DNA from 4 places in the Streptacidiphilus sp. PAMC 29251 genome. Region 2 is predicted to be linked to each of the others. Evidence: riboswitches for the same ligand, from Rfam matches in the RefSeq annotation. Region 2 holds a riboswitch; each other region holds the start of a gene.
The links. Region 2 has a riboswitch for cobalamin ahead of ACXKR8_RS39465 (CbtB domain-containing protein). Riboswitches for the same ligand answer to the same signal wherever they lie in the genome.

Region 1 (5,328 bases), 1.6 Mb from region 2:
GCCGGGGATCTCCAGGGCCGAGCCGTTGGCGGCGCGCAGCGACTCCCGGGTGGCCGGGTTCCACAGCCCGCGGGCCTTGAGGTCGGCCACCAGGTACGGGTTGACCTGCAGGAACTCCCCGCTCAGGGTCTCCCGCTTGAAGAGGTTGGAGACCTGCGGCTCGATGCACTCATAGACACCAGCGATGGAGGCGATGGTCGCCGTCGGCGCGATGGCGAGCAGCAGCGAGTTGCGCAGACCGGTCTCGGCGACCCGGGCGCGGAGGGCGTCCCAGCGGTCGGCCCAGACCGGGGTGGTCTTGAAGTGGTCGATGTGGAGCTGGCCGCGGGCGGCGCGGGTCTCCTCGTAGGCCTCGTGCCGGCCCAGCCGCTCGGCCAGGTCGCAGCTGGTCTCGTAGGCGGCGAGCATGATCCGCTCGGAGATCTGCGTGGACAGCGCCCTGGCCTCGGCGGAGTCGAAGTCGAGCCGGAGCTTGAAGAAGACGTCCTGCAGGCCCATCACGCCCAGGCCGACCGGACGCCAGCGGGCGTTGGACACCCCGGCCTCGGGGGTCGGGTAGAAGTTGATGTCCACCACCCGGTCCAGGAAGGTCACCGCGGTGCGGACGGTGGAGTCGATCCGCTCCCAGTCCATCTCGCCGGACGGCAGCACATGGGCGCCCAGGTTGACCGAGCCGAGGTTGCAGACCGCGGTCTCGCCGTCGTTGGTCACCTCCAGGATCTCGGTGCAGAGGTTGGAGGAGTGGACCGTGCGGCCCGGCAGCGCGGTCTGGTTGGCGGCGCGGTTGGAGGCGTCCTTGAAGGTCATCCAGCCGTTGCCGGTCTGCGCCAGGGTGCGCATCATCCGGGCGTAGAGGGCCCGGGCCGGGAGGGTGCGGATGGCCAGCCCGGCCGCCTCGGCCTTGGCGTAGGCGGCGTCGAACTCGGCGCCCCACAGGTCCACCAGCTCGGGGACGTCGCCCGGGGAGAACAGCGACCACTCGGTGTCGGCGTCCACCCGGCGCATGAACTCGTCCGGGACCCAGTGCGCCAGGTTCAGGTTGTGGGTGCGGCGGGCCTCCTCGCCGGTGCTGTCGCGCAGTTCCAGGAACTCCTCGACGTCCGCGTGCCAGGTCTCCAGGTAGACGCAGGCCGCGCCCTTGCGGCGGCCGCCCTGGTTCACCGCGGCGACCGAGGAGTCGAGGGTGCGCAGGAACGGCACGATGCCGTTGGACTGGCCGTTGGTGCCGCGGATCAGGCTGCCCCGGGAGCGGATCCGGCTGTAGGAGAGGCCGATGCCGCCGGCGTGCTTGCTGAGCCGGGCGATCTGGGCGTAGCGCTCGTAGATCGAGTCCAGCTCGTCCAGCGGGGAGTCCAGCAGGTAGCAGGAGGACATCTGCGGGTGCCGGGTGCCGGAGTTGAACAGGGTGGGGGAGGAGGGCAGGTACTCGAGACGGCTCATCAGCCGGTACAGCTCGGCCACCTCGGCGACGGACTCCGTACCGTCCCCGACCTGGAGGCCGCAGGCGACGCGGAGCAGGAAGTGCTGCGGGGTCTCGATCACCTGACGGGTGATCGGGTGGCGCAGCAGGTAGCGGGAGTAGACCGTGCGCAGGCCGAAGTACTCGAAGCGGTCGTCGGCGGTGAAGTCGACCACCGCGTCCAGCGCCTCGGCGTGGGCGGCCACGAAGGCGGCGGTGGTGTCGCCGATCAGGCCCTCGCGGTGGCCGACCGCGATGGAGGCGGCGAAGCAGGTGGCGCCCTGTCCCGATGCCTCCTCGCGGATCTCCTCGGCCAGCAGCCGGGCGGCCAGCCGGGAGTACTGCGGGTCCTCGGCGATCAGCGCGGCGGAGGCCTCGATGGCCAGGCCGCGCAGCTCGGAGTAGTCGGCGATGGAGCTGCGGCCGCGCAGGGCGGCGGCGGCGACCCGGCCGGGGTCCACCTCAGTGAGGTCGGGGGAGCGCTCGGTGAGGGTGCGCAGCAGCGCGGTGCCGGGGGAGTCGGGGACGACGGGGCTGTCCGGCGCCAACGGGCCCTCGCCCTGGTGCGCGACTGTCGTCGTCGCTGCTGCGGTCTCGGTGATCGTCACTGTGCGCTCCTCGTTGGCGGCCGGTCGGCTGCGGGCCGCTGCCGGAGGCATGAGGAAGCGTGACGTCGCTGCGCGGAGCGCAGCACGGAACGCGTCCCCGGCCCACCCGCGAGGCCCGGACGTGCGTCGCCCCCCGGGGCATGCCGGGGAGAGCTGTCCGCAGGTACTCGGACTCGCGGGCGCATACGAAGCAACCCGCTCACCGCTGCGGGGCAGTCCCGGAATCGCACCGGGTTCCCCTGCATGGACAGCGAGAACGAGCATACATGTAGGGGTGCTTCTGGAAAGCACCCCTACATGTAGTGTCGCGAGTGCGCGGAGTCACCCCTCCAGCGCTGCCGGAAGGCGGGACATCTGGCGGTGTGTCAGATTCGGGGGGTAGTCGCGGGGGCGTCAGGCTCCCCGGCGCGAGCGGGAGCGAGGCGGGACCGGATGACGGTGCTGGGAACGGCTGTGCGGCGGGGGATCGGGGCCGGGGCGGCGGCGGGGCTGCTGCTGGTGCTGGGCACGGCCGGGACGGCGGAGGCGGTCTCCGCCGCCGCGGCGCCACAGGTGAAGATCTGCGGGAAGAACGCCACCAACCTCCGGAAGCCGCCATTGGCGCTGAGGTTCGACAAGCTGCACAAGGTCTACTACGTCGGCGGGTCCTGGTCCCGGTTCGGGCTCAAGGCGGGGAACAGCACCGGGGCCCGCTGCGCGGCGGTCCGCCCGGTGCTGGTGTTCGGGGCCCGGAACAGGCCGCTGCGCCAGGGCGACGTCCGGCTGCAGTGGAAGGCGAAGGCGGGGAGGGGCGGCAAGGCCGGCTGGCACGGGTCGGCCATGGTCGCCGAGAACGGGGTGCTGATGGGGCTGGCCGGACCGGCCAAGGGGCTGACCCTGCCGGCCGGGGCGCGGACCACGGTGCCGCTGCGGATGCGGTTCGCCACCGGCGCGCCGACCGGGCAGTGGCTGACCCTGGCGATCGGCTACGAGCCGGTGCTGCTGGAGGGGCAGACCGTGCCGCTGCCGGTGGGGGTCTCCGACCCGCACCTGTTCCGGGTGGCCCACCGGCCCCGTCCGCAGCCCCGTCCGCACCCCCGCCCGAGCACCGGGCCGCAGCGGCCGCAGCTGGCGGAGACCGGGGCCCCGGCGGCCACCGTGGCGGCCGCCGGCACCGCGCTGCTCTCCCTGGTCGGCGGCGCGGGCCTGGTCCGGCTCTCGCGCCGCCGCAGCAGTGACTAGCCGCAACGGCTAGTCCAGGTGGGTGGTGGTGTTGTAGCAGTCCAGGGCGAGCTGCCCGGACGGGGTGCGGGACCAGCGGGTGATCGAGGCGTTGCCGACCGCGCCCGCGCGGTCCACGGCGAGGATCGCCGCCTCGTCCAGGTCGTCCAGGATGTGGCGGAGCATCAGCACCACCGCGTCGTGGGCCACCAGCAGCACCCGGCGGGACTCCTCGACCTCGTAGAGGTCGCGGAGCAGGCTGCGGCAGCGCAGGGCGACGTCCGCCAGCGACTCGCCGCCGGGCGGGCGCCAGCGCAGCTCGCCGAGCAGCCGGCGGCGGGCCGCCTCGGCCGGGTGGTACAGCTCGATCGCGGCCTTGGTGACCATCTCCAGGACGCCCAGCTCGCGGTCCCGCAGCCGCTCGTCGGTGCGGACCGAGGGCAGCGGCAGCCCGGCCCGGTCGATCTCGGCGACCACCAGCTCGGCGGTCTCCTGGGCCCGCAGGTAGGGGGAGACCCAGAGGCTCTGCGGCAGCGGCCCGTCGGTACGGGCGGCCAGCCTGCGGCCCAGCGCGGTGGCCTGGTCCCGGCCCAGGGTGGTCAGGCTGAGGTCCGCGTCGCGGCAGGTGATGCCCGTGTCCAGCGCGCCGGCCGCCTCGGCGGCGGCGAAGGCGGCGTTGGCGGTGCTCTGGCCGTGCCGGGTGACGGTCAGCGAGAGCGGGCGTGGGAGGGCGGTGTGCGGCGGCGGTGGGACGGGTGCGGGCTGGCTGCGCTGGTGATGGTCGGTGAGCTCCACGGGTTCCCCCTGCGGGTCGTCCGGCCCGGCGCGGAGGTGCGTACGGGCCGCCGCTTCCAGTGTGCGGGAGCGGCGGCCCGTCAGGGGGGCGCAAAGGTGGTGCGTCAGGGAGCGAGGGGCGCGAGCCCCCTACGGCGTGAGGGCCGGGAGGGGCGCGGTGGCGGTGAGGTAGTCGGTGGGGGTGGTCTCGTCGGGGAGGGCGGACACCTTGGCGGCGCGCAGGGCCAGGGTGAGCACGGCGGCGACGGCGAGGTTGAGGACGAAGGCGGTGACGCCGATGTAGCCGATCTGGCCGATGCCGGGGATGTTGGCGGCGCTGCCGCCGAAGTGGGAGCCGGGTTTGCCGGGTGCGGCGATGCCGTAGGCCTCGTAGGTGCCGTAGGCCATCCCGGCGGCCCAGCCGGCCAGCAGGGCCCAGTGGTGGAACCAGCGCGAGAACAGCCCGCTGACGATGGCCGGGAAGGTCTGCAGGATCCAGATCCCGCCGAGCAGCTGCAGATTGATCGAGAACTGCTTGTCGATGCCCAGCACGAAGCCCAGCGCGCCCAGCTTCACCAGCAGCGACACGATCTTGGCGACCCTGGTCTCCTGCGCCGGGGTCGCGGCCGGGCGGAAGAACTCCCGGTAGATGTTCCGGGTGAACAGGTTGGCCGCCGCGATGGACATGATCGCGGCCGGCACCAGCGCGCCGATCCCGATCGCCGCGAAGGCCACCCCGGCGAACCAGGACGGGAACATCTGCTGGAACAGCTGCGGCACGGCGAGCTGGGCGTTGTAGCCCTTGACGCCCTTGCCGACGCCGGCCGCCAGCGCCATGAAGCCCAGCAGCGAGAGCAGCCCGAGCATCAGCGAGTAGGCCGGCAGGATCGCCAGGTTGCGGCGGATCGTGTTGCGGTCCTTGGCGGCCAGCACCCCGGTCGCCGAGTGCGGGTACATGAACAGCGCCATCGCCGAGCCCAGCGCCAGCGTCGCGTACGACCACTGCGCCTTGGGGCCTGGGATCAGCGAGCCCTTGGGCTTGCCGGTGGCCGGGCTGGTCTGCGCCAGCGAGGCGGCGGCGTCGTGGAAGACATGGCCGTAGCCGCCGAGCCGGATCGGGATGTAGATCACCGCCACGATCACCACGATGTAGACCAGGGTGTCCTTGACGAAGGCGATCAGTGCCGGGGCCCGCAGCCCGGAGGAGTAGGTGTACGCGGCCAGTACCGCGAAGGCGATCAGCAGCGGCAGGTCCTTGGCCCAGCCGCTGGAGCCGCCCACCCCCAT
Region 2 (5,328 bases):
GCCAACGGCTTCGCGGTGCCGGCCACCCACCGCCGGGTCTGGGACTTCAGCGCCGACGGGGTGCGCCGCAGCATCGAGGACAGCCTGCTGCGGCTGGGGCTGGACCGGATCGACATCGCCTACATCCACGACCCGGACCACCACGGCCGGCAGGCCCTCGCCGAGGCGTACCCGGCGCTGGAGAAACTGCGCGGCGAGGGCGTGCTGCGGGCGATCGGGGCCGGGATGAACCAGTCCGCGCTGCTCACCCGCTTCGTCCGGGAGACCGACGTGGACGTGGTGCTACTGGCCGGCCGTTACACCCTGCTGGACCAGGACGGCCTGACCGAGCTGCTGCCGGAGGCCCAGCGGCGCGGCACCGGGGTGGTGGTCGGCGGCGCCTTCAACTCGGGTCTGCTGGCCGACCCGCGCCCCGGCGCCACCTTCGACTACTCCCCCGCCTCGGCCGAGCTGCTGGGACGCGCGCTGCGGATCAAGGCGGTCTGCGAACGCCACGGCGTGCCGCTGCGGGCCGCCGCGCTGCGCTTTCCGCTGGACCACCCCGCCGTCCGCAGCGTCCTGGTCGGCGCCCGCTCGGCGGCGGAGGCCGCCGACGCGGCGGCGATGATCGCCCGCCCCGTCCCGGCCGAACTGTGGGACGACCTGCGGACGGAGGGGCTGCTGGGCTGACGCGCCCAATTGTCCGTCAGAGCGAGACCGGCTCCGGCTGGGCCGGGGCGTTCGGCGCCTCGGCCGGCTCGCGGCGCGGGCTGAGCAGCCGCTCCGCCATCGGGCCGAAGACCAGGGCGATCACGGCCCACAGCAGCAACTGCGCGGCGACCGAGTAGAACCGGAACGAGAACAGCGTGTCCGCCGGGAAGCCGGGGAACACAATGGCGCCCTTGCTGTCGGTCAGCGGCAGCGGCGTCTCGGTCGCATGGTGGCCGAACTCCTTGACGTTGGCCGACAGTTCACCCAGCTGCGGCAGCAGGGCCATCACCACGCCGATGGCGACCGCGTAGGCGGCCAGCGCCAGCAGGGTGGCGTTCCAGTTGCCGAAGCGCGGCTGCAGCCGCTTGCCCAGCACCACCGCGCCGATCAGGAACAGCACCGAGCAGAGCACCATCGCCAGATAGAGGTTGCCCCGGACGTGGATGGTGTCGGGGTGGCCGATCGACGGCGGGTTGGCCGGGTACTTGATGAACGGCACGAAGTACATGCCGAGGAAGCCGCCGGCCGCCACCAGCAGCGCCAGGTTGCGGGGCTTCAGATTGCCGACCCGGCCCAGGCAGACCGCATAGGCGACAGCGAACAGCGCGCCCATGGCGATGCCGAAGAACACCATGCCGACACCGATGCCGATATTGGCCTGGATGGTGCGGCTGAAGATGTCGGGCCCGGCGTCAGGGACGGTGACCCCGGCCGCCTTGTCCAGGGCGTCCTGGGCCGCGTCGCGGGCGCTCTCGTAATTGATCGCGGTGTTGATGACGGGCTCGGCGAGGATCCGTGCGAACACGAACGCAAGCAGCCCGGCGACTGCGCCGGCGATGATGCCGCGCAGGATGAGTCTCTTCTCCATGTCCAGTTGTCCGTGCTTCTACTCGGCGGCGCGTCAGTGGCAGGGGAAGCCGAGGAAGTGGCGGGAGTCGTGCACGAACTCGTGGATGTGCATGTCGTTGCCGAACACGGAGTAGGCGCCCTGGTCAACGCCGATGAAGTAGTACACGGCCAGCGCGATCAGCGCGGTGCCGAACAGCCAGAGGACTGCCTTGGACACCGGGAGGACGACAGGTGTCGGTATCGCGACGGGGGGTGCGGTCAGACTGCTCATGAGTCGGAGCCTCCTTGAGTGGGATCGTGCGTCCCTCAGCGAATGGAGCGGAGTGATGGATGACTGTCTGACTTGCAGGCACCGTTCATCTGGATACGTCCGGTGTCCCGCTCACAGTGGCGCGACCGTGCTGGATTTCCACCAGCTTCCTCATGCCATCACTCAGGGTTGAGATTACGGACCTGTACGCAGCGCGTCAATCACGCCGGACGACCCGCGAGCAGCGCATGCAGCCGGTGCCCCACCTGCTCCGCGTCCGGCAATGGCTCGCCGAACGAGAGCCTGACGTCCTGATGGGAGTGCCGGCGGGTCAGCCGCAGCACGATTCCGTAGCGGTCGAGTGTGAGCGGACTCACGCTGACCACCGCGCGCAGCAGTTGAGGATCGATCAGGCCGAGCAGCGCGGCGACATGGTCCTGGTGGTCCTCGGCGAGGTGGATCAGCAGCGCCGACTCGACCGTCGCCAGCGGATCGGGCTCCACCCGCAGCAGCTCCGCCGGGTCGACCAGGGTGCTCGTCCCGGCGGTGGCGAGGGCCACCTGGCGCACGTCCAGCAGCAGCGACACCGTGCCGTCCGACTGCTGCGCACGGCGGGCGTTCCCGCCATGGCGGGAGGCAAGCAGGCCGGCCAGCCGCACCCTGGTCCGCACCCGGTCCCTGACCGCCAGCGGGGCGACATCGGTCCACTCCAGCACCAGCGGCAGCCCGCTGCCCTCCCCGGCCACCATCGCGGCCTCCCGGGCCAGCCTGCTGTCGGCCGGTACCCGCAGCCGCAGTTCGCCCCGCTCCACCACGACCAGGTCGGGGCCGAGGAGTTCATGCCGGCTGCCGTTGGCGACGGCGGTGAGCGAGGTCGCCCGCTGCAGCACGCTGCGCACCACCTCGGCCTCCGAGGGCTCATGCGCACGCGATTCCGCTGACTCTGCTGCTCGGCTCTCGGCGAGGTCCACGCGGCTCTCCATCCGTCCGGATCCATCTAGTTAGGCAAGCCTTACCTTATAGATTCTTCGCTTCCAGGCCAAGTACCCCTACGGTGTGGTCAGCGACAAGGGAGGTTCATCCATGTCTGCGCTCACCGCGGTGCTGGTGCTGGGCGGGACCGGGGAGGCGCGGCGGCTGGTCGGCGAGCTGGGGCGGGAGCCGGGGCTGACGGTGACCACCGCGTTGGCCGGGCGGGTGGCCGAGCCGCTGCCGCCCGCCGCCGGGGAGCTGCGGGTCGGCGGGTTCAACGGGGCCGAGGGGCTGGCGGCGTGGCTGCGGGAGCAGCGGATCGCGGCCGTGGTCGACGCCACCCACCCGTTCGCGGCGCGGATCAGCGCCAACGCGGCGCAGGCCGCGGCGGCGGTCGGGGTGCCGCTGCTGGCGCTGCGCCGGCCCGGCTGGACCGCGGTCGACGGCGACCGCTGGCACGAGGCCGGGTCGCTGGAGCAGGCCGCCGAGCTGCTGCCGGGTCTTGGGTCGCGGGTCTTTCTGACGACGGGTCGGCTGGGCCTCGCCGCCTTCGCCGGGCTGTCCGAGCTGTTCTTCCTGGTCCGATCGGTCGATCCGCCGCGGACGCCGCTGCCGGCCCGGAGCCAACTGCTGCTCGACCGCGGCCCGTTCAGCCTGGATGGCGAACGGGCGCTGCTGCGCGAGCACCGGATCGACGTCCTGGTCACCAAGGACAGCGGCGGCGCGGCCACGGCCGCCAAGCTGATCGCCGCGAGGGAGGCCGGGCTGCCGGTGGTCGTGGTGCGGCGTCCGGCGGCGGAGCCCGGGGTGGAGACGGTCACGGACGTGGCCGCCGCGGTCAACTGGCTTCGTGGTCAGCTGGCTTCGCGGGCTCGTCTGAGCAGGTAGGTGTCCATGATCCAGCCCTTGCGGGCGCGGGCCTCGGCGCGTACCCGCTGGATGGTCGGCGCGATCTCGGCGACGGGCCCGGAGAGCAGCAGTTCGTCCGGGGTGCCGATGTAGGCGCCCCAGTAGATGGTGAACGCCTCCGGCTCGGCGAGCCCGGCGTAGGCGTCGTGCGCGTCCAGCATCACCGCGACGTCGTCCGGGATGTCGGCGGGGGCCATCGCGGCGAGCCGGCGGCCGGTGGTGACCGTCACCGGTTGCCCGACCCGGTTCAGCGGGATCCGATGGCCGGCCGCGAGGGCGGAGACGCAGCTGATCCCGGGGACGACGGCGTACTCAAAGGCGGCCCCAGCCTCAAAGGCGACCTCGCCGCGGGCGAGGACCTCGTCCACCGCGGCGATGGTGCTGTCGTAGAGCGAGGGATCGCCCCAGACCAGCAGCGCGCCGGTGCCGTCGGCGGGCACCTCGTCGCGGACGAACGCCTGGTAGAGGTCGGCCCGGCGGGCCCGCCAGTCCCGGACCGCGGCGGCGTAGGCGGCCGGGGCCGCGGCGCGGTCCCGGTCCGGGTCGCCGGCCTGGACCACCCGGTGCCCGGGGCGGGCGTACTGCGCGAGCATGTCCTGGCGCAGCCGCACCAGATCGCTCTTCTCCTCGCCCTTGTCCAGGACCAGGAAGACGTCCGCCCGGCCGATGGCCTTGACCGCCTGGAGCGTGAGGTAGTCGGGATCGCCCGCCCCGATGCCGATGACAAGGAGTTTCTTCATGCCCGCGAGTCTGCCGCATGGGAGATCACCTACATCGTCGGGATCCCGGCGACGATCGGGTAGACCACCAGGGTCGGGCAGCCCGGCATCTGCAGGGCGACCTTGCTGGACGCCCTGGTGCCGGGCGGAGTGACCAGCAGCGCGGGGTAGTTGGGGCAGCTGGTGGCATTGCCGCTGGGGATGTCCACCCCGCCGATCAGCGCCGAGGCGAACCCGCCGGGGGCGAGCGTGACAAACGCCTCCTTGGCGGTGCCCAGGAAGCTGGAGGTGACCCGCTTGGCCTGGACGAGCTGCTTGCCGTTGGCGTCGAGCCCCGCCACACCCGGGAAGCCGTAGAGGGTGCAGGCCGCGTTGGAGGTGTTCTTGAAGACCACCCGCGCACCGACGTGGCCCGCGGCGGCACCGGTCTGGCCCGCGGTGACGGCGAGGTGGCTGCCGATGCAGGCCCCCGTCCCTGACGCCTGCGTCGGGCTGGAGCTGCCGTTGCCGGCCGGGCCGGTCGGCAGGGCGGGGGTCGGCGAACCGGTGCCGGCCGCCCCGGACCCGGACGTGCCCGGCGCGGTCGCGCCGCCGCTGCCGCTGCTCGACGGTGCGGGCGCGGAGCCTCCCCCGGCGCTGCCGCACCCGGTGAGGGCGAGCCCGAGCGCGGCGGCGGTCAGCACGAGTCGAACAGGGAGAGGCATGGACATGATCGTAGGTCTCATACCTGAGGGGACGTAAGGCTGCGGCATGCGGTTCTGACTGGATGTCACGGTTTCACCCCGGCGCGGTGACCCCCCGGTCCGGAGCCGCTCGGAGCGGCGGGGGGCATGTCTCCACCGTACCCGGGCAGTGGATCCGGAGACGGCGCGGTGCCGTCGGCCCAGCCCCTATGCTGGGCATCCGTTCGCCGAGGGAGCCCGAGTGCGCAGGTTGCAG
Region 3 (5,328 bases), 720 kb from region 2:
CTCGACCCGGTCCGCGGCGACCGCGTGCACCCGCAGGCCGCCCGCCGCGGCGGGCGCGGCGCCGCCGGGGCGCACCGAGTAGTCGGAGACCACCCGTCCGGCGACCAGGGCCGCCGCGCCGGTCCCCACGGCGAGGGCGCCGGCCCCCACGGCGGCGGCGGTCGCGCTTCTTCCCCAGCCCATGTCGCTCCCCACGGTTGCTCCCACACCAGGCCACTGCCCGCTCCACCCCATCCCAATGCCGCCGGGGCCGGTGCGCCAGTGGTGCGCGGCCATCCGGACGGGGTGTACGACTCGGCCGGCCGCACCTGACACAGTGGGCATTGCCGCTGGTCCGGGGCGTGGGTAGCGTGCCGGGCACCATTCCCGGCTCGGAAGCAGGTCCCCGTGGGCACGACCGCCACCGCCAACGGCAGTGTCTCGTTCTGGTACTCGGCCATCGGACTCCCCACCCCACGCCCCGCTCTGGACGGCTCGGCCGAGGCCGACGTCTGCATCGTCGGCGGCGGCTACACCGGTCTGTGGACCGCGTACTACCTGAAGCAGGCCGACCCCGGGCTCCGGGTCACCGTCCTGGAGCAGCGCTTCTGCGGCTACGGCGCGTCCGGCCGCAACGGCGGCTGGCTCTACAACGGCTTCGCCGGGCGCGGGGCCTTCGCCCGCAGCTACGGGAAGCCGGGCGCGATCGCGATGCAGCAGGCGATGAACGGCTCGGTGGACGAGGTGATCGCGGTCTGCGCGGCCGAGGGCATCGACGCGGACATCGTCAAGGGCGGAGTGATGGAGGTCGCCAGGACCCCGGCCCAGCTGGAGCGGCTCAAGGCCTACGTCGAGAACGAGCACTCCTTCGGCGAGACCGACCAGCTGCTGCTGAGCCCGGCCGAGGCGGCCGAGCGGATCACGGTGGCGGGGACCCTCGGCGGCAGCTGGACCCCGCACGGGGCCAGGATCCAGCCGGCCAAGCTGGTCCGCGGGCTGGCCCGGGTGGTCGAGGCGATGGGGGTCACCGTCCACGAGGGCACCACGGTCACCGAGATCGTGCCGGGCGGCTCGGGGGCGCCGGCCAAGGCGGTGACCGCGCGGGGCACCGTGTCGGCCCGGTTCGTGCTGCGGGCCACCGAGGGCTTCACCGCGGCGCTGCGCGGCGAGAAGCGGTCCTGGCTGCCGATGAACTCCTCGATGGTGGTCACCGAGCCGCTGCCGCCCGCGTTCTGGGAGGCGGTGGGCTGGGACGGGCGGGAAACCCTGGGCGACATGGCGCATGCCTACATGTACGCGCAGCGGACCGCGGACGACCGGATCGCGCTGGGCGGGCGCGGCGTCCCGTACCGCTTCGGGTCGCGGACCGACAACGACGGGACGACGCCGCAGCAGACCGTCGACCAGCTGCGGCAGATCGTCATGGACTTCTTCCCGGCGGCGGGGTCCCTGGCTGGTGACGTGCGGATCGACCACGCCTGGTCCGGGGTGCTCGGGGTGCCCAGGGACTGGTGTTCGACCGTGGACCTGGACCGGACCACCGGGCTCGGCCTGGCCGGCGGCTATGTCGGCAGCGGCGTCACCACCACCAACCTGGCCGCGCGGACCCTGCGCGACCTGGTGCTGCGGGAGCTGGGCAGCGGCGGTGACACCGAACTGACCGGGCTGCCCTGGGTCGGGCACCGGGTCCGGGCCTGGGAGCCCGAGCCGCTGCGCTGGATCGGCGTCCACGGCATGTACGCCGCCTACTACGCGGCGGACCGGCAGGAGCGGGGCGGGCGGGCCGGCGCCTCGCCGATCGCCAAGGTCGCGGATGTGATCTCCGGGCGGCACTGAGGCGGGTGCTGCGGGGCGGCACTGACTCTGCGGAGTCGGCCCGGGACGCTCCGAGATGCGGATCAGGCAGCTTTGGCGGACGCTGGAAGCCGGGGGGAAGCCGGTATTCGGAAGACCGCAGCACTCGACACCTTGGGGTGCCCATGCCTGTCCTTCTGTGCCTGATCACCGCTCCACTCGGCCTCGCCGTCCTGCTCGGCATGTCCTGGTTCGAGGACCATGTCCTGCGCCCGCCCACCAGCCCGGCCGACCGGGTGGTGCGACACGAGAAGTCGGTGGAACTGCTGCGGGTCGTCCGCGCTCCGCTGCAGCTCCCTGCCGCCGCCTCCCCGCCCGCGCTGCCGCAGAGCAACGACTCCGCAGCCTGAGCAGGTCCGGCCCGGCTGCCCTGAGCTGTGTTGACGGTCGGTCCGGCGGCGTGGTGGGATCGAGCGCAAAGCTGTTCGGAGGCATCGAGAGGAAGTCCGGTGACGGAGGGAGCACCCTCCTAGTCCGGCGCGGTCCCGCCACTGTCACCGGGGAGCGTCCCCGGCGTTCTGAGGAATCAGAGCGCCGGGGACGCGTCGATCCGGGAGCCAGGAGACTCTCGCCCCCGGTTCGTCGATCCAGGGCGCGGACCCTGAGTGAGGACATCCACGCCATGCGCGCTGCCCTGCCGCCACCACCTCCCGGTGCCGTCCCCTTCCCTGCGCAGCCACCCCGCTGACCGCCGTGCGCGCAAGCGCGGGCGCAGGCGCCACAGCACTCGGTCTGGTTCTCGGCCACGCCGCCGACGCCGCCTTCGGCGATCCCCGGCGCGGGCATCCGGTGGCTGGATTCGGACGTTCGGCGGGCGCCGCGGAGCGGCTGCTCTGGCGGGACCGCCGGGACGCCGGGGCACTGTTCACCGCGCTCTGCGTGGGGACGGTGGCCGCCGCCGCGACCGTGGCCGACCGTACTGCCGCCCGCTCCGGCACCGGGCGGCTGCTGCTCACCGCCGCCGCGACCTGGACCGTGCTCGGCGGCGCCTCGCTGGTGCGCGAGGCCCGCACCATCGGCGCCTCGCTGGAGGGCGGGGACCTGGCGGCAGCCCGGGAGCGGTTGCCGTATCTCTGCGGGCGTGATCCGCGTGAGCTGACCGAGCAGGAGGTCGCCCGCGCGGTGGTCGAGTCGGTGGCCGAGAACACGGCGGACGCGGTGGTGAACGCCCTGGTCTGGGGCGCGGTCGCGGGCGTGCCCGGGCTGCTGGTCTTCCGTGCGGTGAACACCCTGGACGCCATGGTCGGCCACCGCTCGCCGCGTTATCTGCGCTTCGGCTGGGCCTCGGCCCGGCTGGACGACGTGGCCGGCTGGCCCGGCGCGCGGCTGACCGCGCTGCTGACCGTCGCCGCGGCCGCCGCCGGGGGGCGGCGGAGCGGCGACGCCTGGCGGGTGTGGCGGCGGGACGCTCCCGCCCACCCGAGCCCCAACGCGGGGCAGGCCGAGGCGGCCTTCGCGGGGGCGCTGGGGGTGCGGCTGGGGGGAACCCTTCGCTATGGCACCCAGGTGCAGCACCGGGCGGTGCTGGGGGCGGAGTTGCGTCCGGTGGCAGTGGGGGACATCGAACGGGCGTGCGTACTGTCGCGGCGGGTCGGGTTGTCGGCGGTCGTCGCCACGGCCGGGCTGAGCCTGCTACTGCGAAGGGGACGGCGATGAAGGGCGCACTGCGGGGGTCGCTGCGGGGGTCGCTGCTGGTCGCGGGGACCACCTCGGACGCCGGAAAGAGCGTGGTCACCGCCGGGATCTGCCGCTGGCTGGCCCGGCAGGGGGTCGCCGTCGCACCGTTCAAGGCGCAGAACATGTCGCTGAACTCCTTCGTCACCACCGACGGCGCCGAGATCGGCCGGGCGCAGGCCATGCAGGCGGCGGCGGCCGGGGTGGAGCCCGCGGCGGCGATGAACCCGGTGCTGCTCAAGCCGGGGGCGGACGGCCGCAGTCAGGTGGTGGTGCTGGGGCAGGCGGTGGCCGAGGTCGGCGCGCTGGACTATCGCGAGCGCAAGCCCGCGCTGCTGCGGATCGCCCTGGACTGCCTGGCCGACCTGCGCGAACGCTATGACGTGGTGGTCTGCGAGGGGGCCGGCTCCCCCGCCGAGATCAACCTGCGCGACCGGGACATCGCCAACATGGGCCTGGCGGTGGCGGCTTCACTGCCGGTGGTGGTGGTCGGCGACATCGACCGCGGCGGCGTCTTCGCCGCCATGTACGGGACGCTGGCGCTGCTGTCGGCCGAGGACCAGCGCCACCTCTCCGGCTGGATCGTCAATAAGTTCCGTGGCGACGTCCGGCTGCTGAAGCCGGGTCTGGACATGCTGGAGCAGCTGACGCACCGTCCGTCGCTGGGGGTGCTGCCGATGCTGCAGGGGCTGTGGCTGGACGCCGAGGATTCGCTGGACCTGGCCGGTCTGGTGGACCGGGCCCCGAGCGGGGCCGCGGTCGGCGGCGAGGTGCTGCGGGTGTCGGTGGTGCGGCTGCCGCGGCTGTCCAACTTCACCGATATCGACGCGCTGGCGCAGGAACCCGGTGTGCTGGTGCGCTGGGCGACCCGTCCGGAGGAGCTGGCGGACGCCGACCTGGTCGTCCTGCCGGGGACCAGGGCCACCGTGGCCGACCTGGCCTGGCTCCGGGAGCGCGGGCTGGACGCGGCGCTGGCCCGGCGGGCCGCCGAGGGGCGCCCGGTGCTGGGGGTCTGCGGCGGCTACCAGATGCTGGCCCGGAGCATCACCGACGAGGTGGAGTCGCGGGCGGGCACGGTGGCCGGGCTCGGGCTGCTGCCGGTGCGGGTGGAGTTCGCGCTGGCCAAGACGCTGGCGCGGCCGGTGGGTTCGGCCTACGGGGAGACCGTGGCCGGCTATGAGATCCACCACGGCGTGGCGACCGTGGAGGGTGGGCAGAGCTTCCTTGACGGGTGCCGGGAGGGGGCGGTCTGGGGGACGACCTGGCACGGGGCGCTGGAGAACGACGGCTTTCGGCGGGCCTTCCTGCGCGAGGTGGCCGGGCTGGCCGGGCGGGACTTCGTCCCCGCGGCCGAGACCTGCTTCGCCGCCGCGCGGGAGGAACGTCTTGACCGGCTGGGGGATCTGATCGAGGAACACGCGGACACCGCGGCGCTGCTGCGGCTGATCGAGGGCGGCGTGCCGGCCGGGCTGCCGTTCGTACCACCGGGTGCGCCATGAGCGACGACATGAACATCTCTGCATCCGACACTACTTCTGGAGGGCCCGTCCCCATGGACGACGCAACACAGTCCGAGGCGGCGACGGTGCTGCTGCTGTCCACCGCCGACACCGATCTGCTCGCGGCCCGCGCCTCGGGCGCGGACTACCGGATCGGCAACCCGACCCGGGTCGAGGTCGGCGAAGAGCTTCGCGGACTTGTCGACGGCGCGGACGTGGTGGTCGTGCGCCTGCTCGGCGGGCGGCGCGCCTGGGAGGACGGGCTGGCGCAGATCGCCGCCTCCGGGGTGCCGACCGTGCTGCTCGGCGGTGAGTCGGTGCC
Region 4 (5,328 bases), 730 kb from region 2:
GCCAGGTAGTTGACGGAGTGTCGGCTGAGCCCGGCGTCGGCCAGCGCTGCCTCGATCAGGCCGATGACTTCCTCGGCCGACGCACCCCGGCTCGCACCGACGCCGACCACCAGGTTGCGCGGACGCAGGGTCACCGTGGGGGAGGCCTGCTCGCCCTGGACGCGGTCGCTGATGACGACCGCGGGTGCGTCCGCCGGTGCGTCCGCGCTGAGGTTCCGCGGCAGCGCGGGCAGCGGGTAGGTCGCGTCCGCGACCAGTCGGACCGGCTCGCCGTCCAGCAGGGCCCGGCTGACGGCGGCGACCTCGCCCTCCGTGTGCCAGCCCAGGGTGTCCAGGCCCGGCACGCCGGTGGCGTCCGTCGCGGTGGTCACCACCGGGACGGCCCCCAGCGCCGCGCCGACCGCCGCGGCCAGCGCGTTGGCGCCGCCGCCGTGGCCGCCGAGCAGCCCGACCGCGAAGCGGCGTCCCTCGTCCACGCAGACCACGCCGGGGTCGTTGCGCTTGTCCGCCAGCAGCGGGGCCACCAGGCGCACGGTCGCACCCGTGGCGAGGAAGCAGACCAACTGCCCGCACTCCTCCCAGGCGCGATCGATCGAGGCCGCGACCGACCCCTCCTCGTAGAGGACGCAGCCCCCGAGGGCTTCGGCGAGGTCGACGGCGGCCCGGCGGCCGGCGGCGGTGGCGGCGATCAGGCCGATCACGTGAGTGCTCCTGACGTTGGGTCAACTCCGGTGCCCAGATTGATTCTGGTGCCCCAGAGCACAAAAACGGGGTTGATGGCGGCCAGTCGGGAGATCTCGCCCGGCAGCGGGGCCAGCCGGGACACCTGGAGCTGCACGCCCTCGGCGCTGAAGCCGGCCGCGAGCAGCGCCGCCCGCACGCCGGGCACCCGGTCCAGGGCGACCAGGGTCACCACCACCGTCCGCCGGGCCCGCTCGGCGCAGGCGGTGACGATGGCGGGCAGATCGGCTCCGCCGCCGACGAAGACGGCGTCAGGGTCCGGCAGACCGTCCAGCGCCTGCGGGGCGCTGCCGTGGACCACGGCCACGTCCACCCCGTGCGCGGCGGCGTTGGCGCGGACCCGGTCGGCGCCGTCCTCGGCCCGCTCCACGGCGACCACGGCGGCGCCCAGCCGGGCGCACTCCACGGCCACCGAGCCGCTGCCGGCGCCGATGTCCCAGACCAGTTCGCCCGGTCGGGGCCCGAGCCTGGCCAGGGCCAGGGCGCGGATCTCGGCCTTGGTGACCAGCGAGTCGCGGTGGTCGAAGGCGTCCTCGGGCAGGCCCCAGCCGCTCTCGGCGGGCCGGGCGGGTCCGGCCAGCGACCGCATCGGGCCGAGGGCTGCGCCCGGGCCCAGGCAGAGCACCACCTGCACTCCCGGCCAGTCCCGGGCGGCGGCCTGAGCCGGGGTCACCTGCTGCACCGACTCACCGGCGCCGCCCAGGTCGGTGGCGACCACCAGTCGCCGCTCCACCCCCGGCATCGCCAGCAGCGCCGCGCCGATCTCGGCCGGACCCGCGCCGGGCGCGGTCAGCACGGCGACCTTGCGCTGCGCCCGGCAGACATTGAACGCGGTCCGCGGGTCGCGGCCGTGGGCGCTGACGACCACGGCGTCGTCCCAGGGCAGCCCGAGCCTGGCGAAGGCCTCGGCGATGCTGCTCACCCCCGGCCGCACGTCCAGGGCGTCGGGGCCGAAGCGCTCGGCGAGGGCCCGGACGATGCCGAAGAACCCGGGGTCGCCGGAGGCCAGCACCAGCACCCGGCCGGTCGCCGCGGCCACCCGGTCCAGCGCGGGGGCCAGCGGTCCCAGCACCACCGCGCGCTCGTCCTTCACCCCCGCGGTATCCAGATGCCGCTGCGCGCCCAGCACCAGCGCGGCCCCGTCGACCAGCGCGCGATGGTCCGGAGCCAGTGCCGCACCCAGCACAATGATCCGTGCGCCGGACGTCACTGCGCCGGACGTCACTGCGGCGTGCCGCGCAGGGCGCGCCGCGCGGCCGGGTCCGCGCGGCGGAAGCCGTGGAAGTGGCCGGGGTGGTAGAGGTGCGAGCGGGTGCCGGTCGCGGCGAGCGCCGGGCCGACCAGGAACAGGGTGTGCTTCCACAGCCGGTGCTCCTTGACGGTGGCCTCCAGCGTCTCCAGCGTCCCTTCCAGCACCAGCTCGTCCGGCCAGGTGGCCTGGTAGGCGATGATCACCGGGGTTTCCGGCGGATAGCCGCCCGCCGTCAGCTCCTCGACCAACTGCTTGCTCCTGGCGGCGGAGAGGAAGATCGCCATGGTGGTGCCGTGCCGGGCGAAGTCCCGCACCTCCTCGCCGGGCGGCATCGGCGTCTTGCCGCCGCCGAGCCGGGTCAGGATGACGCTCTGGGCCACCTCGGGAATGGTCAGCTCCCGCTGCGCGATGGCGGCGACGGCGGCGAACGAGGAGACCCCGGGGACGATCTCGGTGTCCAGGCCCAGCTCCCGGCAGCGGTCCAACTGCTCCTGCACCGCGCCCCAGAGCGAGGGGTCGCCGGAGTGGATCCTGGCGACCTTCCGGCCCTCCGCGGCGGCCCGGACGTAGACCGCGAGCACGTCCTCCATCGGGATCAGCGAGGAGTCCAGGATCTCGGCGTCCGCGCGGGCGTGCTCCAGCACCTCGGCCTGGACCAGGCTGGCGGCCCAGATCACCGTGTCGGCCTCGGCGATCGCCCGGGCCGCACGGAACGTCAGCAGGTCGGCGGCGCCGGGCCCGGCGCCCACGAAGGTCACTTTGCCGACAGGTCGATCGCTCACAGCTTGCCTCCACGGCGGGTACGGGTCGCGGGTGCGATCAGGGTCGAGAGGTAGGGGAGCGGGCCGTCCAGCGGATGCCCGGCCGGGCGGATCCGCTCGTCCGGCAGGCCCAGCGCGGAGCCCCAGACCGCGCTGCCGTCCCGGCCGGTCTCCCGCAGCGCCTCGGTGACCTGCGCCGCCAGCCGTCCGAACTTGTAGGCGACGACCGTGCCGGGCCCGGCCAGGGCGTCCCGCAGCACGTCGGAGCCCGCGGTGACCGGGACCAGGGTGAGCGGCTCGGTGCCCTCGGCCAGCACGGTGCCGCTGCGCGCGGCCAGGTCCTGCATGGCGGTGATGCCGGGGACGGTCTCCACCACCAGCCCCGGCAGCAGCGGGACCAGGGTCTGCGCGAGGTAGGTGAAGGTGGAGTAGACATTGGGGTCGCCGATGGTCGCGAAGGCGACGCTGCCGTGCTCCCGCAGCAGCTCGGCGACGCGGGCGCCGGCGGCGTCCCAGGCGGCCTCGCGCCTGGCCGTGTCCTGGCGCTCGTTGAGGGCGAAGACGATCCGCTCGACCTTGGCGCCGGGCTCGGTGTGCTGCAGCACGGTGGCCTCGGCCCGCCCGGTCTCCCCGGTGTCCAGCACCGGGACGACGATCACCGCGGCCTCGCGCAGGATCCGCACCGCCTTGACGGTGACCAGCTCGGGGTCACCCGGGCCCATGCCCACCCCGACCAGACGCAACGCGTCCATGGGCGGCGTCATCGGACGGCGCGCAGGCAGAAGGGCACAACGGCGCGGCAGCGCATGGGGGCAGTCCTCACTCGGGGTCCGCGCCCCGTGTCGTGGTGACGGCGGCCAGAGTTCCTGGCTCGCGGACGACCGCGCCCGATGCGGTGGGCGCGCCGCCCGGTGACAGTGGCGGGACCGCGCCGGATTCGCACCGGACTTCCTCATCATTGCCGCCGTATCAGGCCTCGAAATCCCACCATGCCCGCTGGTGGCCAGTCAACCGGGAGCGGGCCCGGCGGCCTGTGGGATGACCCACGTCACTCCGGTCCCCGCGGAACTGTTCTTGCTGATCACCGGCGCGGAGCGGGACAGTCCCGATACGATCGGAACGGTGAGTACCGGCGATGCGTGTGAGGTGGGCATGACCTTAGGCGTCCAGGGCAGGCGGGCCGGCGATCTCCCGGCCGAGGTCACCAGCTTTGTCGGACGCGGGGTCGAACTGGCATCCGTGGAAAGGCTGCTGGTACAGGCGCGGATGGTCACCCTGACCGGCCCCGGCGGCGTCGGCAAGACCCGGATAGCGCTGCGCACCGCGGCCCGGCTGCGCGAGCGGCACCAGGACCGTTACCACGACGGGGTGTTCCTGGTCGAGCTCTCCGGCCTCAAGGACGCCGAGCTGCTGCCCCGGGCGGTGTGTGTGGCGCTCGGCCTCATCGACCAGACGGTCCGGCCGCCGCTGGACTTCCTCACCGACTACCTGGCCGACCGCTCGATCCTGCTGCTGCTGGACACCTGCGAGCACCTGGTCGACGCCTGCGCCATGCTCGCCGACCTGCTGCTCCGGGACGCGCCCGGAGTGAGCATCCTCAGCACCAGCCGTCAGCCGCTGGACGTCCCGGGCGAGCACACCCTGGTGATCCCACCGCTGCCGGTCGAGCCGGAGGAGGCCGACGGCGGGGGAGCGGTGGCCCTGTTCGCCCAGCGCGCGGCGGCCGTCCTGCCCGGATTCCGGCTCACCGGGGACAACCGCGACGATGTGCTGGCGCTCTGCCGCCGACTGGACGGGATCCCGCTGGCGATCGAGCTGGCGACGGTGCGGCTGCGGGCGATCCCGCTGGAGCAGCTGGCGGCGCGGCTGGAGGACCGCTTCCGGCTGCTGACCGGCGGTCGGCGCGCGCTGCTGCCCCGGCACCAGACGCTAAGGACCACCATCGGCTGGAGCCATGAGCTGTGCACGCCCGAGGAGCGGCTGCTCTGGGCCCGGCTCTCGGTCTTCGCCGGGAGCTTCGACCTCGCCGCGGTGGAGCAGGTCTGCGCGGGCGGGGAGCTGCGCTCCGAGGCGGTGGTGGAGCACCTGATCGGACTTGTCGACAAGTCGGTGGTGCTACGAGTCGACGAATCGTCCGGCGGCACCCGTTACCGCCTGCTGGACACCATCCGCGAGTACGGCGGCGAGTGGCTGGCGAAGGCCGGCGAGGAGTGCGCGGTCCGGGCCCGGCACCTGGACCACTACCGCAGGGCGGTCCGGGACTTCCGGGCGGACTTTCTGACTGATGATCAACTGCCCTTTTTCCGTGGGCTGCTGATGGAGATCGAGAACCTCCGTGCGGCCGTGGACTTCTGCATCGCCAACAGCGCCGAGGCCCCCGACAGCGCCCTGGCCCTCACCACCGAGCTGTGGGAGTTCTGGGTCTGCTCCGGGCTGCTCGCCGAGGGCCGGCTCTGGCTGGACCGCGCCCTCGCCGTCCAGCCCGAGCCCACGGCGGCCCGCTCGCTGGCGCTCAGCTGGGGTGCCAATCTCTCCCTCTTCCGGGGCGACCACGACACCGCCCTGGCCGGCCTC

Region 1: linked by a shared signal. The riboswitch ahead of ACXKR8_RS32275 (ribonucleoside-diphosphate reductase subunit alpha) and the one ahead of ACXKR8_RS39465 (CbtB domain-containing protein) in region 2 are both predicted to bind cobalamin.
Region 3: linked by a shared signal. The riboswitch ahead of ACXKR8_RS35990 (cobalamin biosynthesis protein) and the one ahead of ACXKR8_RS39465 (CbtB domain-containing protein) in region 2 are both predicted to bind cobalamin.
Region 4: linked by a shared signal. The riboswitch ahead of cobI (precorrin-2 C(20)-methyltransferase) and the one ahead of ACXKR8_RS39465 (CbtB domain-containing protein) in region 2 are both predicted to bind cobalamin.

What each region holds. Positions count from the first base shown of each region.
Region 1 covers NZ_CM135725.2:6,748,620-6,753,947, forward strand. The annotation lists gene ACXKR8_RS32275 (ribonucleoside-diphosphate reductase subunit alpha) at 1-2,118, opposite strand, end outside; cobalamin riboswitch at 2,209-2,335, opposite strand; gene ACXKR8_RS32280 (hypothetical protein) at 2,500-3,288, shown strand; gene ACXKR8_RS32285 (histidine phosphatase family protein) at 3,298-4,062, opposite strand; gene mctP (monocarboxylate uptake permease MctP) at 4,192-5,328, opposite strand, start outside.
Region 2 covers NZ_CM135725.2:8,320,787-8,326,114, reverse strand. The annotation lists gene ACXKR8_RS39475 (aldo/keto reductase) at 1-669, shown strand, start outside; gene ACXKR8_RS39470 (CbtA family protein) at 686-1,558, opposite strand; gene ACXKR8_RS39465 (CbtB domain-containing protein) at 1,592-1,810, opposite strand; cobalamin riboswitch at 1,851-1,985, opposite strand; gene ACXKR8_RS39460 (DUF2470 domain-containing protein) at 2,011-2,772, opposite strand; gene ACXKR8_RS39455 (cobalt-precorrin-6A reductase) at 2,873-3,649, shown strand; gene cobF (precorrin-6A synthase (deacetylating)) at 3,616-4,410, opposite strand; gene ACXKR8_RS39445 (DUF4232 domain-containing protein) at 4,440-5,093, opposite strand; gene ACXKR8_RS39440 (HNH endonuclease family protein) at 5,314-5,328, shown strand, end outside.
Region 3 covers NZ_CM135725.2:7,605,672-7,610,999, reverse strand. The annotation lists gene ACXKR8_RS36005 (alpha/beta hydrolase family protein) at 1-183, opposite strand, end outside; gene ACXKR8_RS36000 (NAD(P)/FAD-dependent oxidoreductase) at 388-1,815, shown strand; gene ACXKR8_RS35995 (hypothetical protein) at 1,959-2,183, shown strand; cobalamin riboswitch at 2,272-2,401, shown strand; gene ACXKR8_RS35990 (cobalamin biosynthesis protein) at 2,527-3,489, shown strand; gene ACXKR8_RS35985 (cobyric acid synthase) at 3,486-5,006, shown strand; partial or broken gene cobN (cobaltochelatase subunit CobN) at 5,060-5,328, shown strand, end outside.
Region 4 covers NZ_CM135725.2:7,590,700-7,596,027, forward strand. The annotation lists gene cobJ (precorrin-3B C(17)-methyltransferase) at 1-701, opposite strand, end outside; gene cbiE (precorrin-6y C5,15-methyltransferase (decarboxylating) subunit CbiE) at 698-1,951, opposite strand; gene cobM (precorrin-4 C(11)-methyltransferase) at 1,963-2,775, opposite strand; gene cobI (precorrin-2 C(20)-methyltransferase) at 2,772-3,506, opposite strand; cobalamin riboswitch at 3,593-3,735, opposite strand; gene ACXKR8_RS35955 (ATP-binding protein) at 3,907-5,328, shown strand, end outside.